Regions from separate parts of the Arthrobacter sp. UYEF20 genome, predicted to be linked through region 2. Evidence: riboswitches for the same ligand, from Rfam matches in the RefSeq annotation. Region 2 holds a riboswitch; the other holds the start of a gene.
What was found. A riboswitch is a leader RNA that binds a small molecule or an ion and turns the genes downstream of it on or off. The one in region 2 is predicted to bind glycine.

Region 1: another riboswitch for glycine. It lies ahead of gcvP (aminomethyl-transferring glycine dehydrogenase); the one in region 2 lies ahead of gcvP (aminomethyl-transferring glycine dehydrogenase).

Annotation. Positions count from the first base shown of each region.
Region 1 covers NZ_JBEPNP010000016.1:93,573-104,068, forward strand. The annotation lists gene ABIB26_RS17190 (dodecin) at 1-143, shown strand, start outside; gene ABIB26_RS17195 (aldo/keto reductase) at 267-1,142, shown strand; gene ABIB26_RS17200 (aldo/keto reductase) at 1,185-2,156, shown strand; gene ABIB26_RS17205 (GlsB/YeaQ/YmgE family stress response membrane protein) at 2,282-2,545, shown strand; gene ABIB26_RS17210 (hypothetical protein) at 2,635-3,102, shown strand; gene ABIB26_RS17215 (putative protein N(5)-glutamine methyltransferase) at 3,103-3,978, opposite strand; gene ABIB26_RS17220 (amino acid permease) at 4,150-5,628, opposite strand; glycine riboswitch at 5,975-6,072, shown strand; glycine riboswitch at 6,074-6,181, shown strand; gene gcvP (aminomethyl-transferring glycine dehydrogenase) at 6,233-9,142, shown strand; gene gcvT (glycine cleavage system aminomethyltransferase GcvT) at 9,154-10,281, shown strand; gene gcvH (glycine cleavage system protein GcvH) at 10,313-10,496, shown strand, end outside.
Region 2 covers NZ_JBEPNP010000035.1:1,632-12,127, reverse strand. The annotation lists gene ABIB26_RS22210 (hypothetical protein) at 1-598, shown strand, start outside; gene ABIB26_RS22205 (carbon storage regulator) at 673-933, shown strand; gene flgN (flagellar export chaperone FlgN) at 953-1,537, opposite strand; gene ABIB26_RS22195 (sigma-70 family RNA polymerase sigma factor) at 1,772-2,590, shown strand; gene ABIB26_RS22190 (Dps family protein) at 2,759-3,241, shown strand; gene ABIB26_RS22185 (ArsR/SmtB family transcription factor) at 3,384-3,758, shown strand; gene ABIB26_RS22180 (SRPBCC family protein) at 3,779-4,252, shown strand; gene ABIB26_RS22175 (MFS transporter) at 4,263-5,864, opposite strand; gene ABIB26_RS22170 (TetR/AcrR family transcriptional regulator) at 5,931-6,470, shown strand; glycine riboswitch at 6,722-6,820, shown strand; glycine riboswitch at 6,822-6,938, shown strand; gene gcvP (aminomethyl-transferring glycine dehydrogenase) at 6,978-9,902, shown strand; gene gcvT (glycine cleavage system aminomethyltransferase GcvT) at 9,915-10,496, shown strand, end outside.

The DNA of each region.
Region 1 (10,496 bases), on a different contig from region 2:
TCCGCAATGGGATCACGGAGGCCGCAAAGACCCTGCGCAACCTCGACTGGTTTGAAGTGAAGGAGATCCGCGGCCACCTCGAAAACGGCGAGGTTTCCGACTGGCAGGTGAGGATCAAGCTCGGGTTCCGGCTGGAGCGCTGACGTCCGCGGCCGGGGCGCCGTAGCTGGCCGGCAGCAGCGGCGACCGGCCGATCAGAGGGCCGGGCAGAGAAGGTCCGCACCAGAACATCACAAGGGTCCGGCCCTCCAGCGAAAGAGAGCACGATGTCCGAGATCCGGCCCGGCGGCACCGAAGCGGCCGCCGCGGAGCGCCCCATCATCCCCGAAGTGACGCTCAACAACGGGGTGACCATCCCCCAGTTGGGCTTCGGCGTGTTCCAGGTGCCGCCGGAGGAAACCCAGCGGATCGTCGAGGACGCGCTGGCCGCCGGCTACCGCCATATCGACACGGCCGCCGCCTACCGCAACGAGGCGGCGGTGGGGGCGGCGATTGCCGCCTCCGGAATCCCGCGCGAAGAACTCTTCGTCACCACCAAGCTTCGGAACGGCGAGCAGGGCAACGCGCGCGAGGCCTTCCAGAACAGCCGGAAGGCCCTGGGCCTCGAGGTCATCGACCTCTACCTCATCCACTGGCCGGCGCCCTCACAAGGCCTCTACACCCAAGCCTGGCAGGAAATGGAGCGGCTGTACGCCCAGCAGCAGGTCCGCGCGATCGGTGTTTCAAATTTCCTCAGCGCCCACCTGGACACACTCCTGGGAGCCGCGGAGGTGGTTCCCGCCGTGAACCAGATCGAAATCCACCCCACGTTCCAGCAGCAGGAACTCGCCGCCAGGAGCCGCTCGCTGGGGATCGCCGTCGAGGCCTACAGCCCGCTGGGGCAGGGTGCAGACCTGGCTGAAGATACTGTCACGGCACTGGCCGCCACGTATGGTGCCACGCCGGCTCAGATCGTTCTCGCCTGGCACCTCGGCTCCGGCACCATTGCCATCCCCAAGTCCTCAACGCCGGGCCGCATGCTGGAAAACCTCAAGGCAGCGGCCATCACCCTGACTCCCGCGGAGCTGGCCGCCGTCACAGCGCTGGAGACCGGTTCCCGGATCGGCTCAGACCCCGCCACGGCGTCGCACAGCCAGCTTTAGGACGTCCAGCAAGAGTACCCGCAAGAGAAAGCGAGTAAATCCATGCAGTACACCCGGCTGGGCCGCTCCGGCCTGAAAGTTTCCCGCCTCTGCCTGGGCACCATGAACTTCGGCCCCCAGACCGAGGAAGCGGACGCCCACTCGATCATGGATTCGGCTTTGGAATCCGGCATCAACTTCTTCGACACCGCCAACGTTTACGGCGGCAGCGGCCACCGGGGCTGGACGGAAGAGATCCTGGGCCGCTGGTTCGCCAAGGGCGGCGAGCGCCGCGAACGCACTGTGCTCGGCACCAAGCTCTACGGCACCATGACGGACCGGCCCAATGAGTCCAAGCTCTCCGCCCTGAACATCAGACGGGCCCTGGACGCGAGCCTGAAACGGCTGCAGACCGACCACATCGACCTCTACCAGTTCCACCACGTGGACCGGAAGACCCCGTGGGATGAGATCTGGCAGGCAATCGACGTCGCCGTCCAGCAGGGCAAGATCCTGTACTCGGGCAGCAGCAACTTCGCCGGCTGGCACATTGCCCAGGCGCAGGAGGCAGCCGCGCGACGGCACACGAACGGGCTGGTCAGCGAACAGTCCATCTACAACCTGCTGACCCGCAATGTGGAGCTGGAAGTCATTCCGGCCGCGCAGCAGTATGGGCTGGGCATCCTCCCCTGGTCGCCGCTGCACGGCGGCCTGCTCGGCGGCGTGCTGAAGAAGGAGCGCGACGGCGTCCGCCGCGCCGAGGGCCGCTCCCTCGAAACCCTCAAGACACACGAGAACCAGATCCGGCAGTACGAGGACTTCGCCGGTGAACTGGGGCACGAACCCGGGGACGTGGCCCTGGCCTGGCTGTTGCACCAGCCCGCCGTGACCGCACCGATCGTGGGTCCCCGCACCCGGGACCAGCTCGACGCCGCCATCCGCGCGCTCGATGTGACGCTCGACGCCGATGCGCTCAAGCGGCTCGACGAAATCTTCCCTGGCCACCGGACCGCCCCCGAGGACTATGCCTGGTGAGCCGGGGAATTTCCCCCACCCAGAATGGCCCTTTTTTACTAAGCATGATTAGTATTGATGCAGAAGGATGAAGCGCACCCGGCAACCCGGGTGCCTCCTCAATGAAAGAAGAAGGAACGATAAACATGGGTTTTTTCGCATTTCTGATTCTGGGTCTGATCGCCGGAGCAATCGCTAAGGCAATCCTGCCGGGCCGTCAGGGCGGCGGCATCTTCATGACGCTGCTGCTCGGCGTTGTCGGCGCACTTCTTGGCGGCTGGATTGGCGGACTGCTCTTCCACACGGGCATCAATGAGTTCTTCTCGCTGTCGACGTGGCTGCTGGCCATCGGCGGCGCGATCATCGTCCTGCTCGTTTATGGCATGATCACCAGGCGCTCGGCTCGCTAATAGCGGAGCCTGGCCGACAGCCGGCCCCGGGATTTATCCCGGGGCCGGCTTTTTGCCACACTACAAACTTTAAAGAGCAGGAGTACAGCATGAAAGCCAAACTTCTTTTTGGAACCGGAATGGCCGCGGGCTACGTCCTCGGGTCCCGGTCCGGCCGGGCAGCCTACGAAAAGCTCAAGTCCCGGGCTGCAACCCTCTGGGAGAGCAAGCCTGTCCAGGACAAGCTGACCGCCGCTGGCGAGGCAGTCAAGGAAAAGGCCCCCGAGGTGTCGGAACAGCTCACCGAGGCCGCGCGCCGCGCCGGAACCGTCATCGGTTCCGCCCTCCGCCGCGAGGGCAGCGCTCAGGGGGCTGCCAAGGGGGCTCCGGAAGGCAACATCCCGGCCCACAGCACGCATCCGGAAACAGTCATTCTCGGGACCTCCGCGGCCTTCGCGGCGCCCGATGTCGAGTCGGATCCGGCCCTGAACGACCAGACAGGCCAAGACTGGTCCGACGAGGGCGGAGCCACTGCCGCCGGACCGGCCACCAACGTTGATCCGGACAAGGCTTCCTAGCTACACCAGCCCACCGATGACCACCGTGGCGTCCAGTTCCTCGGAACTGGCCACCCGGGCGGTCAGCCCGTTGCGGAGGAACAAGTCCACCGTCTGCGGCGCCTGACGCCGGCTCGTCTCGATCAGCAGGTGCCCGCCCGGTCCTAGCCATTGCCGCGCCGCGGCGGCCACCCTCCGTTGAACATCAAGCCCGTCCGCACCGCCGTCGAGGGAGACCCGCGGCTCGTGCAGGCGGGCTTCCTGCGGCATGGTCCTGATCCCCGCAGTAGGCACATACGGCGCGTTGACCGCCAGCAGGTCCACCCGCCCGCGCAGCCCCGACGGCAGCGGACCGTACAGATCACCCTCGTGGACCTCCCCTCCGAGGGGGAGGATGTTCCGGCGGGCACAGCTGACCGCAGCCGGGTCGACGTCGGCAGCGTGCAGCTCCAAAGGCCACGCCAGTGCCGCGAGCGCGGTCCCGACGGCCCCCGAACCGCAGCACAGGTCGACGACGGCCGGAAGACCGGCGCCGTCGGACAACTGAAACGGTTGCCGGGATGCCTGCAGGAGCAGCACCCCCTGCCGCACGAGGAACTCGGTGCGGCGGCGGGGAATGAAAACGCCGGCATCCACGTCGATCCGCAGCCCGCAGAACTCCGCCCAGCCGAGGATGTGCTCGAGCGGCAGCCCCGAAACCCTCCGGTCCACGAGGGTTTCGAGTTGCCCCGTCGAGCCGGCGGCTGCGGCCAGCAGCATGGCCTCTTCTTCGGCGAAAACGCAGCCGGCCGCCCGGAGCCTCCCGACAACCGCAGGGTCGGCCACAGTAACTGCAGCGGGGTCGAGCGCAGGGCTCAGGCGGTGATTGGCGGGCTGGGACGCCGGGGATCCCGTCATGGCAACGCCCCTTTCCGCTCCTGGTGCTCGGAATTCCCATGCTACCGAACTGGCAGGATGACACCATTGCATTCGAGTAAGACGGCGGCATCACCGGATCCCATGCAGTCCCTTAAAGCGCGACGCCGGAACCCATCCCGGGTTCCGGCGTCGCGCTTTAAGCGGTGGCTCCTAGACTGCGGCTGCTTCGGCGGCCACGGTTTCCTCCTCTGCCATGGCCTTCCACTCGGCCACGCGGGCCTGGTGGAACGGGGACTTGCGGACCACGGCGTAGGCTCCGCCCAGGATGGCGAACCAGATCGGCGTGACCAGCAGTGCGGTGAAGGTGTCCGGCTGGGTGGTCAGGGCCCAGAGCAGGAACGCGAAGAACGCGAACACCACCCAGACCATGGGGATGCCGCCGGGCATCTTGAACGGTGAGGCCTTGTGCAGTTCGGGGCGGCGCTTCCGGAACACGAGGTAGCTGGCCAGGATGATGGACCAGACGAACATGAAGCAGACGGCGGACACGGTGGTGACCATGTCGAACGCGACGCCGACGTCCTTGCCCGCGTAGAGCAGGGCCACGCCGGCGAGCAGCAGCACGCAGGAGAGGAACAATGCGTTCTGCGGGACCTTGCGGCTGGAGAGGCGGCCGAAGAGCTTGGGGGCGTCGCCGTCGTTGGCGAGGCCGAACACCATCCGCGAGGTGGAATAGATGCCGGAGTTGGCCGAGGACATCGCGGAAGTCAGCACCACGAGGTTCACCACCATGGCCGCCATGCCGAGGCCGGCCAGCGAGAACATGCCGATGAACGGGCTGTGGCCGGCCTGGAACTCGGTCCACGGCGTGACGGACATCAGGATGATCAGGGCGCCCACGTAGAACAGCATCACGCGCAGCGGGATGGCGTTGATGGCGCGGGGCAGGTTGTGCTCCGGGTTCTTCGTTTCGGCCGCGGCGGTGCCCACGAGTTCAATGCCCACGAACGCGAAGACGGCGATCTGGAAGCCGGCCACGAAGCCCATGAATTCCTTGGGGAAGAAGCCGCCGTGGCTCCAGAGGTTCGTGAAGCTGGCGGTGCCGGCGTTGGACTGGAAGCCGGTGAAGATCATCACCAGGCCCACCACAATCAGGGCCACGATGGCCACGATCTTGATGAGCGCGAACCAGAACTCCGTCTCGCCGAATGCCTTCACGGTGGGAAGGTTCAGCAGGAGCAGGATGATGATGGTGGCCACGCCCGGGACCCAGAGCTGGATGCCCGGCCACAGCTCATTCGCGTAGCCGGCGATCGCGATCACGTCCGCCACACCGGTGACCACCCAGCAGAACCAGTAGGTCCAGCCGGTGAAGAAGCCGGCCCAGGGGCCCAGGAGGTCGCCGGCGAAGTCGCTGAAGGACTTGTAGTTCAGGTTGGACAGCAGCAACTGGCCCATGGCCCGCATCACGAAGAACAGCATGAAGCCGATGATCATGTACACGAAGATCACCGACGGGCCGGCCACCGAAATTGTCTTGCCGGAACCCATGAACAGGCCGGTGCCGATGGCGCCGCCGATGGCCAGGAGCTGGATGTGCCGGTTGCTCAGCGAGCGAGCAAGGTGCGGGGGTGATGAAGGCCTCGGGTGTGTTCCGTCGGCAGTAAGGGTCGAACGAACTTCCGTCATATGGATTCTTTCCTGTGTGCGGTGGAGTGCGGCGGAGTGCGCCAAAACGGGCGCCAAAAAAACACCGGTGCCGACGCGTGCAGCAGCGCCGGCGGGCCTCGAGTCACGCATAACTCAGCCGGATCCGGGAGTTTCGTCAGGGATTGTCTAGTCCGCTTCCATTGACCCAGGAGCGGCGATTCAGGGTGGTTGGCGTCGTTGCCAAGGTCACAGCGACAATTGTGAACACCGTCACTCGACAATGTCAAGAGGGTCCACCCGATAAAGATTGGCTGTTTTGTCTTGCGCGCAGCCGGCAAAGCAGCTATTGTTGTGAACCGCGTCACTTACGAGTGATGCGTGCTTATGATCTGCGGCGGGAGAGTCCTGCCGGTACATTCTGCAGGCGCCGTAGGAGCAAATCCTCCCCAGGAATCTCTCAGGCCCATGTACCGCCGCGGCAAGGCAACTCTGGAAAGCAGCACGGCTCCGGCCTTGCTCACCGACGGTGCAAGCGGCGCCCTGTAACAGCAGGGTCTGCGGAATCTCTCAGGTCCACGACAGAGCGGGGAGGAACCCGAATCATCGTGGCACCCTTGGTGCCACCTGAATTATGGAGTTCCTCATGACCGTCCAATCGTCCCCATCCACGTTTGCAGACCGGCATATCGGCGCTCGCCGCCAGGCCGACATCGACACCATGCTCAAGGCTGTCGGCTACGACAGCGTTGATGGCCTGGTGGACACTGCCGTTCCCGACTCGATCCGCCAGGAAACCGCCCTCAGCCTGGACAACGCGCTGAGCGAGGTGCAGGTTCTTGCCGAGCTGCGCCGCCTGGCGTCGAAGAACAAGACCGCCGTGCAGATGATCGGCCAGGGCTACTACGACACCGTCACGCCGCCGGTGATCCGCCGCAACATCCTCGAAGCTCCTGCCTGGTACACCGCTTACACCCCGTACCAGCCGGAAATCTCCCAGGGCCGCCTCGAGGCGCTGCTGAACTTCCAGACCATGGTCCAGGACCTCACCGCGCTGCCCGTGGCCAACGCTTCCCTGCTGGACGAAGCCACGGCCGTGGCCGAGGCTGTGCTGCTGATGCGCCGCGCCAACAAGAACAAATCCGCCGCCAAGGGCAAGACCGTCCTCGACGCCGACGTCCTGCCGCAGACCATCGCGATCGTGAAGGGCCGCGCCGAGGCGCTCGGCTTCGAGGTGGAGGTCGCGGACCTCTCCCAGGGCCTGCCCGACGGCGACATCAACGGCGTGGTGCTGCAGCAGCCGGGCGTTTCCGGCCGGGTTTGGGACCAGTCCGGCGTGATTGCCGCCGCCAAGGAACGCGGCGCGCTGGTCACCGTGGCAGCTGACCTGCTGGCCCTGACCCTGATCACCCCTCCGGGTGAGCAGGGCGCGGACATCGCCGTCGGCACCGCGCAGCGCCTCGGCGTGCCGCTGTTCTTCGGCGGCCCGCACGCGGCCTACATGGCCGTCCGTGAAGGCATGGAGCGCACCCTCCCGGGCCGCATCGTCGGCGTCTCCAAGGACAACACCGGCATCCCCGCCTACCGCCTGGCCCTGCAGACCCGCGAGCAGCACATCCGCCGCGAAAAGGCCACCTCCAACATCTGCACCGCGCAGGCACTGCTGGCCATCGTCTCCTCATTCTACGCCGTCTACCACGGCCCCGAAGGCCTGAAGGCGATCGCCGAGACCGTCCACGGCAACGCACGCACCCTCGCCACCGCGCTGAAGACGGCCGGCCGCGAACTCGTTTCCGAGTCGTTCTTCGACACGATCACCGTCCGGGTCCCGGGCAAGGCCAAGAAGGTCATCGCCGCGGCGGAAGCCCGCGGTATCAACCTGCGCGGCATCGACGCCGACACCGTGGGTGTCTCCATAGACGAGACCACGACGCCGGAGATCCTCTCCGCGGTTGCCGTCGCCTTTGGTGCCGGTCCGGTGAAGGCCGCTGCCGGATTCGAACTGCCCGCAGATGTGGTCCGTTCCTCCGATTTCCTGCAGCACCCGGTGTTCAACACGCACCGCTCCGAAACCCAGCTGCTGCGTTACATCCGCAAGCTGTCCGACCGCGACCTCGCACTGGACCGCACCATGATCCCGCTGGGCTCCTGCACCATGAAGCTGAACGCCACGGCCGAGATGGAGGCCATCTCCTGGCCGGAGTTCGCCTCCATCCACCCGTTCGCCCCGGACTCCCAGACCGAGGGCTGGCGTGAACTGATCGATGGCCTGGAAGCGGACCTCGCGGAGATCACCGGTTACGACCAGGTCTCCATCCAGCCGAACGCCGGTTCCCAGGGCGAGCTCGCCGGCCTGCTGGCCATCCGCGGCTACCACCACTCCCGCGGCGATCAGCACCGCGACATCTGCCTGATCCCGGCCTCGGCCCACGGCACCAACGCCGCCTCGGCCGTGCTGGCAGGCATGAAAGTGGTGGTGGTGGCCACGGCACCTGACGGCACCATCGACCACGCGGACCTCGCAGCGAAGATCGACACCCACAAGGATGCGCTGTCCTGCATCATGATCACCTACCCGTCCACGCACGGCGTGTACGACGCCGATGTGCGCGAGGTCTGCGACTCCGTGCACGCGGCAGGCGGCCAGGTCTACGTGGACGGCGCCAACCTCAACGCGCTGGTGGGCCTGGCCCGGCCCGGCAAGTTCGGCGGCGACGTGTCCCACCTGAACCTGCACAAGACCTTCTGCATCCCGCACGGCGGCGGCGGCCCGGGCGTCGGCCCGGTCGCTGCCAAGGCCCACCTGGCACCCTTCATGCCGGGCGATGCCAACAAGGCCTCGCACGAGGCCGGCGCTTCCGCGCCCGGGACCGGCGTGGCCATCTCCGCGTCACGCTTCGGCTCCGCCGGCGTCCTGCCGATCTCCTGGGCCTACGTGAAGCTCATGGGCGGCCAGGGCCTGACGGAGGCCACCAAGTCCGCGCTGCTGGCGGCGAACTACATCGCGAGCCGGTTGAACGAGTCCTTCCCGGTCCTGTACACCGGTGAAGGCGGACTCGTGGCGCACGAGTGCATCCTGGACCTGCGTGAACTGACCGCCCGCACCGGGGTCACCGCGGAAGACGTGGCCAAGCGCCTCATCGACTACGGCTTCCACGCCCCCACCCTCTCCTTCCCCGTGGCGGGAACGCTGATGGTGGAGCCCACCGAGTCCGAGGATCTCGCCGAGATCGACCGCTTCATCACGGCCATGATCACCATCCGCCAGGAGATCGAGCAGGTCGCCAACGGCGACTTCACCCTGGAGAACTCCCCGCTGCGCAACGCACCGCACACCGCGGCCGCCGTCGTGTCCTCCGCCTGGAACCGCGACTACCCGCGCGAGCAGGCAGCCTTCCCGGTCCATCACCTCAAGCAGGACAAGTACTTCCCGCCCGTGGGCCGCATCGACGGCGCAGCCGGTGACCGCAACCTGGTCTGCTCCTGCCCTCCCCTCGAAGCCTTCGAGGAAAGCACAGCAGCGTTCGAGGACAACACAGCAGCCTTCGAGAACTAAGGATTTACCCGATGACTGAGAACTACACCGCTCTCTACGAAGAGCACAAGAAACTCGGCGCCTCCTTCACCGACTTCGGTGGCTGGCAGATGCCCCTGAAGTACAGCTCCGAGCTAGCCGAACACCACGCGGTGCGCAACGCCGCCGGGCTGTTCGACCTCTCCCACATGGGCGAAGTCTGGGTCACCGGCCCCGAAGCCGGCGCGTTCCTGGACTACGCCCTGGTGGGCAAGCTCTCCGCAATTGCGGACGGCAAGGCCAAGTACTCTCTCATCTGCAACGCCGACGGCGGCATCATCGATGACCTCATCACCTACCGTTTTGGTGACGAGAAGTACCTGGTGGTCCCCAACGCGGGCAACGCACCCACCGTCGGTGCAGCTCTGGCAGAAAGGGCCGATTCCGGCAAAGAGGGTGGCTTCGACGTGACCGTCAAGAACGTCTCCGCGGAGATGTCCCTCGTCGCGGTCCAGGGCCCCAAGGCCGAGGCCATCCTGCTCAAGCTGACCGACGAGGCCCAGCACGCGCTGGTCACCGAGCTGAAGTACTACGCATTCAACGAGCTCACCGTGGCTGGCCATAACGCCGTCCTGGCGCGTACCGGTTACACCGGCGAAGACGGCTTCGAGCTCTTTGTAGCGAACGACGCCGCCGCCCCCCTGTGGGCATCGGTCGCCGAAGCCGGGGCTGAGTTCGGCATTGTCCCGTGCGGTCTCGCCTCACGCGATTCGCTCCGCCTCGAAGCCGGCATGCCGCTCTACGGTAATGAGCTGTCCCTCGAGCGCTCACCGTTCGACGCTGGCCTGGGTCCCGTGGTGGCACTCAAGAGCAAGGAAGGAAACTTCGTGGGCCGCGCCGCCCTGGAAGCAGCCAAGGAAGCCGGTTCCAAGCAGAAGCTGGTCGGCTTGAAGGGCCTGGGCCGCCGCGCCGGCCGCGGGCACTACCCGGTGCTCAAGGACGGTGCAGTGGTTGGCGAAGTCACCTCCGGCCAGCCGTCCCCTACCCTGGGCTACCCGGTGGCCATGGCGTACGTCGACGTCGAGCACGCCGAACCCGGCACCGCCCTGGACATCGATCTGCGCGGCAAGACCGAGCCCTTCGAAGTCGTCGCCCTGCCGTTTTACAAGCGCCAGAAGTAATTCTTCTCCCTTTCGACCCTAAGGAATTGATATGAGCAAGGTAGTTGCTGAACTGAAATACTCCGCCGAGCACGAATGGGTTGCCACCGACGGCGACGGCCCTTCCGTCATCGGCGTCTCCGCCGTGGCGGCCGACGCCCTGGGCGACATCGTGTATGTTGACCTGCCCGAGGTGGGCGCTGCGGTGACGGCTGGTGAGACGTGTGGTGAGATTG
Region 2 (10,496 bases):
CGGCTCCGCGGTCGTGCCGGTTCCGCGAGTGCCTGTTTCGCCAGTGCCTGTTGCGCGAGTGCCGGGGCCCGATGACGGCACGTCCGCCGCGCCGGCGCAGCCCCGCGAAACCGTTCCGGTCCCGCTGTCCGGGGTCGGTGACCTGGTGGTCCTCGTCGGACTGGGGGAGGACGCGCTGGACGCGGCCCTGGCGATGTCCATGGCAGCCGGCGGCGCGGACGTGCGCACTGCAGGGAAGCTGTCCGCCTACGGGCATCTGCACGTGGACGGCCGTCAAAGCGCGACGGCGGCCCGCGCCCACGCGGTGCTCACGGACCAGACTGTGCTGGTTGCCTTCGGGCTTGGAAAGGCCCGCGACGCCGTCGCGCGGCTGCAGTCCGTGGCCGCAATCTCCGCAGACCAGCTCTGGGTGGTGGTGGATGCCGGGCGCAAGCATGAGGACACCGCCCGCTGGGTCAGCGTCCTTGCCTCCCAGCTCAACGTCACTGCTGTAGCCGTCGTCGGGTCGGCGGAAACCGCCACACCGGAGACCGTCCACGGGCTGGGACTGCCCGTCGGCTGGGCCGACTCGGGCCAGGCCACAGTCGTGAGCGGCTGAGATGAGCTCATCTCAGCGGCTCCAAGCGCCGGAATTCGTCCGCACTGCCACACTGCGAAGGGTAGATTGAGAGGATGCTGGTACTTACACGCAAGCCGGGCGAACAGATCATGATCGGCGACGGCATCGTCATCACGGTTCTGGAAGGCCGCGGCGACGGTGTTCGGATAGGCATCGAGGCGCCCCGGGGCGTTCCGATCCAGCGCCGGGAAGTCATCGAGGCGATTGCCGCGGCAAATCGAGCGGCAGCAGAAGCCGGCGCCGGGGCGGGACCGGATACTGAGGACGCGCTGCGCGGGCTACTGCCCCCAGCTTCTGCCGGAAGCGCTGACTGACGCGTCGCCCGGCCCGTTATTAGCCCCGCTCGCCGCCGAGGTACTGCGCCAGCATAGGCTGCGTGGTCCGCCGGTTGATGATCAGGGCGCGCTGTACGTTCGCGGCGGTCGTCAGCTCTTCAAGGACCTCCGCGGTATCCGTCCCTGTCCCTGACCCTGTCCCGGTGCCGGACCCGCACCCTGTCCCTGTCCCGGACGCCCCGCCGGGGGAAGCGCCGGAAGATCCCGGCAGGCTCCGCTGACGCAGAGTCTCTTCGGTGGACCGCGCAGTGTCGCTGAGCTGGCGGAGCAAGTCCCGGAGAGCATCCAAATGCTCGCCCAGGACCTCCGGCCAGGAACCGGCCGGTGCACCGGCGATCAGTTCGGCGAGGGTGGCCTGGGCCGGCAGCCCCCATTCCGCCGCCACGGCCGCCGATTCGACGCTCCGGGCCAGCGCTTCAAAGCGCAGGCGGTCCAGGACACTCTCCACGTCGGTGGCGGTGACACTCAGCCACTGGAAATTCCCCGCCAGTACATGCAGGCGCTGTGTCTCGAGCCTGAACAAGAGCAGTTCCAGCTGACGGCGCTCCTGCCAGAGAGCTGCCGAAAGATCACCTGCACCCATGCGCCCCCTTTAGTCGCCACGCCGGCAGAAACGGTGCTGCCGCAGTTTCGGCCAAGCTTTTTCCTGAGGGTACACGCAGATTGTTGATAAGGTGATAAGTTTCCTCCATGGGTGCTGCGCCCGGGTATCGAACACCGCCTCCCATTGGCGGAATGACGGGCCGTTTGCGGGTGCGGCTCTCGGTGTTTTAAGCGGTTTGACGCTTCGGATCCGGTCTCATGGGGGGACACACTATTGAATCGCGTAGAACGCAACGAGCTGGTCACGCAGCACCTTCCGCTGGTGGGCTACCTCGTTTCAGATTTGTGCTCGAAAGCGTCACACCTTTCCCGCGATGACCTGGCGTCAGCGGGTGCCGTCGCCCTGATTACCTCGGCCGACTCCTTCGACCCGGATCTCGGCGTGCCCTTCGGAGCGTTTGCCCGCCGGCGCATCCTCGGCGCGTTCGCGGACGAGATGCGTGCGAGCGACTGGGCCACCCGCTCGGCGCGGCGACGGATCAAGGAGACCATGTCCGTCCAGGAGACCCTGGCCGCCGCCCTCGGACGTACCCCCAGCGTCGATGAGATCGCCTCCGCCCTCGGCGTGCAGCAGAGCGTCGTCGAGGCAGCCCTGGCCGATGCGTCCCGCACCCTGACCCCGCTCGACGACGCCGTCGTGGACACGCTGGCAGCGGAGACGCTGTCCCCCGAGCACTCCGTGCTCGCCGATGAACGGCTGCAGTACCTGCGCGCGGCCGTGAAGTCGCTCCCGGAGCGCATGCGCTACGTCGTCGAGGAGATCTATTTCGGCGACCGGACCGTGAAGGAACTGGCCGCGGAACTCGGCTCCACCCACGCGGCTGTGTCCCAGCAGCGCTCCGAAGCCATCCGGCTCATGCGCGACGGCCTGACCGCGCACTACGCGGACGATCCCGGGCAGACCTTTGAACCGCAGTCCCGGATCACGCCGCGCCGCCGGAACGACTACCTTTCCCAGCTGGCCGAGACCACGGCGGGTGGCATCACCCGGGCCATTTTCCCGCAGGGGCCGATGCTCAACGAGGCGGTCTGAGTTCCCTGCCCGGCAGATGGTAAGCCCCTTAGCAAGCTGACCGAGAAATCTCCTGACCGAGAAATTTCGGCGGGACGGTCGCCGTCCTGCTGGGCCCTGGGGTAGCGTCGAAAGCATCGGCCCTTGCGGTATCGGACGCAACGGGATCGGACCTACTCAGGAGGACGCATGAAAGCAACGCCAACACTCACCGCGAACTGTCAGGCAGTGCTCGTGGACCTGATCGAACTGCACGTCCAGGGCAAGCAGGCGCACTGGAACATCGTGGGGGCGAACTTCCGGGACCTGCACCTTCAGCTGGACGAGATCATCGACGCCGCCCGCGGCTTTGCGGATGACATGGCCGAGCGCATGCGTGCCCTGCACGCCCTGCCGGATGGCCGCAGCTCCACGGTTTCCAAGTCCACCGCCCTCGCGGAATTCCCGGCCGGCCTGATCAGCACCAAGGACGCCATCGACAAGATTGTCGCCGCACTCGAGGCGGCGGTCGGTACGATGCGCAAGGTCCATGACGAAGTGGATGAAGAGGACCCCACGACGGCGGACCTGCTGCACGAGTTCATCGCCAAGTTGGAGCAGTTCGCCTGGATGGTAGGTGCCGAGACCATGCGGGCCACCGCCAGCGTCACCACAGCTGACAGCAAGAAGTAGACAGTAAGAGGTAGACAGCAAGAAGTAGCCTCCCACACTCAGCCAGAGCGCAATCCAAGCGTCCGGCGCCGGGTTCCTCCCGGCGTCGGACGCTTGGCTTTTAAGCCTTGACATCCGGACGGATCGGCGAATACTTAAGTATGTGCTTAACAATCAGGGGGGCCGGCAGGAGGGGGAACGGGAGCTCGACGGCGTGTTCCACGCGCTCGCCGACCCCACCCGGCGCGCCATCGTGGCCCGGCTCTGCGAGGGCCCGGCGACGGTATCGCAGCTCGCGGAGCCGTTTCCGATCAGCCTGCCCGGGATTGTCCAGCACCTTCAGGTCCTGCAAGCCAGCGGCCTGATCCGCAGCGAAAAGATCGGCAGGGTCCGCAGCTGCAGCATCGACCCTGCCACGGTCCGGCGTGCAGAAAACTGGCTGGGCCAGCGCCGGACGCCGGCCGAGCGGCGCCTCGACCGGCTCGAGGGCTTTCTGGGTGCGGATCGCCCGGACCGCCCGCCCCAGCCTCCCGAGTGATCCAATTCCAGGAGCCCACCATGAACACGCCCGTCACCCACGCCAGCTTCAGCCTGGAACGCAGGCTGAACGCCCCGCCGTCGCGAGTCTTTCACGCGTTCTCGGACCATGCGAGCAAGAAAAAGTGGTTCGGCGGCCCGCCCGAATGGAACCAGGGCGAGTCCAGCCTGGACTTCCGGGTGGGCGGCCGCGAAACCGACGTCGGCGGCCCCGTCGGCGGCTTCGTCTCCACGATGCACGCGGTTTACCACGACATCGTGGAGAACGAGCGGATCGTCTACAGCTACGAAATGCTGCTGGACGGGGAGCGCATGTCCGTTTCGCTCAGCACCCTCGAGCTGGAGCCCGACGGCGACGGCACCCGGCTGACACTGACCGAACAGGGCGCCTTCTTCACGGGTACCCGTGACAGCGACCAGGCGCAGGTGGCAGGACGCAAGGAAGGCACCGGCGATCTGCTCGACGCCCTCAAGGCGTACGTCGAGGGCAGCTGAGCCCGGCCCGCTATTTGGCGGTCGGCACCTTCCGCAGGACGACGGCGGCAAGGACTGACGCTCCCGCCATCAGTACCAGTGCGATGGCGGCCGTGACATGTACGCCGGAATCAAAGGCGGCACGAGCGGCGGCCATCACTGCTTCCGCCAGCGGGCCGGGAAGGGCTTGCGCGAGCTCCACTGCTCCGGCGAGCGTTTCCCCGGCCTGGGTAACCCCGTCCGCCGTTGCCGCCTCCGCGACGCCGCCCGGGAGCCGGAGGTTGCCTTGGTACGAGGCGGTCAGGATGGAGCCGAGGATGGCCGTGCCCAGCAGCGAACCGACCTCGTAGCCGGTCTCGGAAATGGCAGCGGCCGCGCCGGATTTCTCCGCCGGCGCCGCACCGAGGATCAGGTCGTTGGAGATGGTCTCCGCGGCCCCGACGCCCAGACAGAGGACCAGCAGGGCCGCCAACAGGATCCCCGGGCCGCCGCTGTGGTCGCCGAAGGCCACCAGGAAGTAGCCCACAGCGCTCAGCAGCAGGCCGCCGGCCACCACGAAGCCCGGCCGGACTTTCCGCACCAGCGGCACCACCAACAGGCCGGCCGCGACGGTGGCGATCAGGGCCGGAACCATCGCGACGCCGGATTCCGAGGGGGACTGGCCTTCCAGCAGCTGCAGGTGCTGGGCCAGGAAGAGGATGAAGCCATTGTAGGAAAAGAGGGCGAGGACGTTTGCCGTGATGGCCGTGCTGAAGACCCGGTTGCCGAAGAGGCTGACGTCCAGCAGCGGGGCCGCCGTGCCGCCCCCGGCCCCGCGTTCCTGACCTCCTCGCAGCAGGGCCCGCTGCCGCCGGATGAAGACGTATGCCATGAGCAGGCCGAAGCCGATCAGGGCCAGCGGCGCCGGGGCCGGGCCATGGGTGGCCAGCTCCTTGATGCCGTACACCACCGGCACCATCACCAGGAGGGACAGGACGATGCTCGGCACGTCCACCCGGCCGGGATTCGGGTCGCGCGATTCCGGGATCAGGATGGGCCCGAGCGCCAGCAACGGCAGGATGATCGGCACAGCGACGAGCAGGATGGCGCCCCACCAGAAGTGCTCCACGAGCCAGCCGCCGAAGATCGGGCCCAGGGCGGCGCCGCCAGAGAAGCCCGCAGCCCAGATGGCCACGGCCAGCCGGCGCCGGTTCGGCTCCGGGAAGATGTTGCGGATCAGGGACAGGGTGGACGGCATCAGCATCGCGCCGAAGAAGCCCAGCCCCGCCCGTCCGGCGATCAGCCATTCGGCGCTGGGCGCGAAGGCGGTGACGGCAGAGACGGCTGCGAAGCCCGTGCTGCCGATGAAGAGAAGCCTGCGGCGTCCGATCCGGTCGCCCAGGCTGCCCATCGCCACGAGCAGCCCGGCCAGGACCAGCGGGTAGGCATCCACAATCCACAGCAACTGCACCCCGGAGGCGTCCAGGCCGCGCGCGATGGCGGGCAGCGCAAAGGTGAGCGCCGTGTTGTCCACCGCCACCAGCAGCACCGGGAACATCAGCAGCGACAGCGCCATCCAGTCGCGCCACGGCGCCCTCCGGCCGGTGCCGGCCAGTGTGCTGGTGCCCGCCCCGGTCATCGATGTGTTGTTCATGAAATAACTATACCGTCTGGACGGTATAGTTAAGAAATGGGTGGTTGGGCAGGCATGATGGGAACCATGCCCAGAAAACCCGTCGCCCGCGAAGCTGTCCTGGACGCCTTCGAATCCCTGCTCATCGAAGAGGGCGAACGTGCCGCCACGCTGGACGCCGTCGCCAGGCGGGCCGGCGTCTCCAAGGGGGGACTGCTGTACCACTTCCCGAGCAAAGAGGCGATGATCTCGGTGCTGCTCGAGCGCCTGGACGGGTTGCTGGCCGCGGACGTCAAGGCCATGGCGGACGCGCCGGAGGGGGCTGCGGCGTACTTCATCAAGTCCTCGCTCTGGGCGGACACGCGCTTGGACCGGGCGTTCGTGGCTGCCACCCGGCTTGCCGAGGTGGCTCATGAGGAAGCCCTCCGCCGTTTTGCCGCCGCCCAGGCGCGCTGGCTGGAACTGCTGGCGGGCGACGTCGGGCCCGCCATGGCCAAGGCTGTCCTCTACATGGGGGACGGTCTGTACTTCAACGCCATGCTTGCCCGCGGCCCCGGCGGCCCGCTTCCGGAGGTCGGTGCCGATCTGGAGAGCCTGCTGGCAGCTGTCGGACGGCTGCGCAGCTGACGGCTGCGCCGCTGGGAGCCCGCCCCTCCGCCGTGGTCGCCGGACGCGTGCCGGGTCGCCGTATGGTCCCGGCGACTCCGCAGCTGATCCGCGATTCGGTGGCTGCCGGCGGTGCGTGAGCGCAGCCCGGCTGCCGGCGGTTCGTGCAGCGGCCAGCCCAGGGACCGGCAGGGCCCGGCAGTTTGCGGACGCGTGCCCGGCGTAGGACAATGGGAGCTGTGACTGTTGTCACGAGCAATTGAATATGCCTTTGATCTGCGGCGGGAGAGTTCTGCTTGTAGGTACAAGCGGGCGCCGTAGGAGCAAATCCTCCCCAGGAATCTCTCAGGCCCACGTACCGCCGCGGCAAGGCAACTCTGGAAAGTAGCAGGCTGTCCCCTGACATGCTGTGCTCACCGACGGTGCAAGCGGAGCCCTGCGAAAGCGCGGCTGCGCGGAAACTCTCAGGTCCAATACAGAACGGGGAGGAACCCGAATCAATGTGGCGTACCCTGCGCCGCCTTAGTTATGGAGTTCCTTGTGACTGTTACCTCAGCTTCCACGTCCTTCGTTGACCGGCACATCGGCGCCCGCCGCCAGTCCGACGTCGACGCCATGCTGAAGGCTGTCGGCTACGACACCGTCGATGCGCTGGTGGACACCGCCGTTCCGAAAGACATCCGGCAGGACTCTCCGCTGGCGCTCGGCAAAGCCCTCAGCGAAGTCGAGGTCCTCGCCGAACTGCGCACGTTGGCGGGCAAGAACAAGACCGCGGTCCAGATGATCGGCCAGGGCTACTACGACACCCTGACCCCGGCCGTCATCCGCCGGAACATCCTCGAGGCGCCCGCCTGGTACACGGCGTACACGCCCTACCAGCCGGAAATCTCGCAGGGCCGGCTCGAGGCGCTGCTGAACTTCCAGACCATGGTCCAGGACCTCGTCGGCCTGCCGATCGCCAACGCCTCCCTGCTCGACGAAGCCACCGCCGTCGCCGAAGCGGTGCTGATGATGCGCAGGGCGAACAAGAACAAGACGGCCCACGACGGCAAGACCGTCCTCGACACCGACTGCCTCCCCCAGACCATCGCGATCGTCAAGGGCCGCGCCGAAGCCCTCGGCTTCGAAGTCGAGGTCGCGGACCTGTCCAAGGGCCTGCCCGACGGCGTCATCAACGGCGTCGTCCTGCAGCAGCCCGGCGCCTCCGGCCGCGTGTTCGACCACACCGCCGTGATCGCGGACGCCAAGGAACGCGGCGCGCTCGTCACCGTCGCCGCCGACCTGCTGTCCCTGACCCTCATCACCCCTCCGGGTGAGCAGGGCGCCGACATCGCCGTCGGCTCTGCCCAGCGCTTCGGCGTCCCGCTGTTCTTCGGCGGCCCCCACGCCGCCTACATGGCCGTCCAGAAGGGCCTCGAGCGGTCCATGCCCGGCCGCCTCGTCGGCGTGTCCAAGGACAACGCCGGGGTCCCCGCCTACCGGCTGGCCCTGCAGACCCGCGAGCAGCACATCCGCCGCGAAAAGGCGACCTCCAACATCTGCACCGCCCAGGCCCTGCTGGCGATCGTGTCCTCCTTCTACGCCGTCTACCATGGCCCGGACGGACTGAAGGCGATCGCCGAGACCACCCACGGCCACGCCAGGACCATCGCCGCCTCGCTGAAGGCCGCCGGCCTGGACGTCCTGCACACGTCCTTCTTCGACACCGTCACCGTCTCCGTCCCCGGCAAGGCCGCGAACATCATTGCCGCCGCCGAGGCCAAGGGGATCAACCTGCGCGTCATCGACGCGGACACGGTCGGGATCTCCACCGATGAGGCCACGACGGCGGCGATCGTCGCCGACGTCGTCGCCGCGTTCGGCGCGAGCGTCACCGACGCTAACTCAGACGCAGAATCCGGCGGTAACTCAGGCGCAGCGGCTGAAGGTTTCGGCCTGGACACCGCCGTCGAGCGCACCTCCGACTACCTCCAGCACCCGGTGTTCAACACGCACCGTTCCGAAACGCAGCTGCTGCGCTACATCCGCCGTCTCTCGGACCGTGACCTCGCCCTGGACCGCACCATGATCCCGCTGGGTTCGTGCACCATGAAGCTGAACGCCACGGCCGAGATGGAAGCCATCTCCTGGCCGGAGTTCGCCTCCATCCACCCCTTCGCCCCGGAATCCCAGACCGCCGGCTGGCGCGAACTGATCGAGGACCTCGAAGCCCAGCTGACCGAGATCACCGGCTACGACCAGGTCTCCATCCAGCCCAACGCCGGATCCCAGGGCGAGCTCGCCGGCCTGCTGGCGATCCGCGGCTACCACTTCTCCCGCGGTGACGCCCAGCGCAACGTCTGCCTCATCCCGGCCTCGGCCCACGGCACCAACGCGGCCTCGGCCGTGCTTGCCGGCATGAAGGTGGTCGTCGTGGCCACCGCCACGGACGGCACCATCGACCACGCGGACCTGCGGACCAAGATCGAGCTGCACAAGGACGCCCTGTCCGCGATCATGATCACCTACCCCTCCACGCACGGGGTGTTCGACGCCGATGTCCGCGAGGTCTGCGACGCGGTCCACGCCGCCGGGGGCCAGGTCTACATCGACGGCGCCAACCTCAACGCCCTCGTCGGCCTGGCCCAGCCGGGCCAGTTCGGCGGCGACGTCTCGCACCTGAACCTGCACAAGACCTTCTGCATCCCGCACGGCGGCGGCGGGCCCGGCGTCGGCCCGGTCGCGGCCAAGGCCCACCTGGCACCCTTCATGCCGGGCAACGCCGCCGATCCGGCCAACGGCGCCGACGGCACCCCGATCTCCGCCTCGCGCTACGGTTCGGCCGGCGTGCTGCCGATCTCCTGGGCCTATGTGAAGCTCATGGGCGGCCAGGGCCTGACCGAGGCCACCAGGTCGGCCCTGCTTGCGGCCAACTACATCGCGGCCCGCCTGAACGACTCCTTCCCGGTGCTCTACACGGGCGAAGGCGGGCTCGTCGCGCACGAATGCATCCTGGACCTGCGTGAACTCACGGCCAAGACCGGCGTGACCGCGGAGGATGTGGCCAAGCGCCTGATCGACTACGGCTTCCACGCCCCCACGCTCGCGTTCCCGGTGGCGGGCACCCTGATGGTGGAGCCCACCGAATCCGAGGACCTCGGCGAGATCGACCGCTTCATCACCGCCATGGTCTCCATCCGCGCCGAAATCGACCAGGTCGCCAACGGCGACTTCACCGTCGAGAACAGCCCGCTGCGCAATGCCCCGCACACCGCCGCCGCCGTCATCAGCACCGACTGGGTCCGCGAATACCCGCGCGAGCAGGCCGCCTTCCCGGTCCACACGCTCCGGCAGGACAAGTACTTCCCGCCGGTCGGCCGGGTCGACGGCGCCGCGGGCGACCGAAACCTGATCTGCTCCTGCCCTCCCCTCGAAGCGTTCGAGGACCACCACTCCGACGACTTCGCGAACTAAGGACAGCCACCAATGACTGAGAACTACACGGCCCTTTACGAAGAGCACAAGAAGCTCGGCGCCTCCTTCACGGACTTCGGCGGCTGGCAGATGCCGCTCAAGTACAGCTCCGAACTGGCCGAGCACCACGCCGTGCGTGCGTCCGCCGGCCTCTTCGACCTCTCCCACATGGGCGAAGTCTGGGTCACCGGCCCGGACGCCGCCGCCTTCCTGGACTACGCCCTCGTGGGGAAGATCTCCGCTATGGCGATCGGCAAGGCCAAGTACTCGCTGATCTGCAACGAGGACGGCGGCATCATTGACGACCTCATCACCTATCGGCGCCCGTCGGGGGCCGACGGCACTGACAATTTCCTCGTGGTCCCCAATGCGGGCAACGCCAAGGTGGTCGCCGCAGCCCTGGCCGAAAGGGCCGGTTCCGGCAAAGAGGGGGGCTTCGACGTCGCCGTCCAGGACGCCTCCGCCTCGACCTCGTTGATCGCCGTGCAGGGCCCCAAGGCCCAGGAGATCCTGCTCCGCCTGGTCCCCGCGGTACAGCACGAGCTCGTCACCGGCCTGAAATACTATGCCGCCGTGGACGTTCCGTTCATGTTC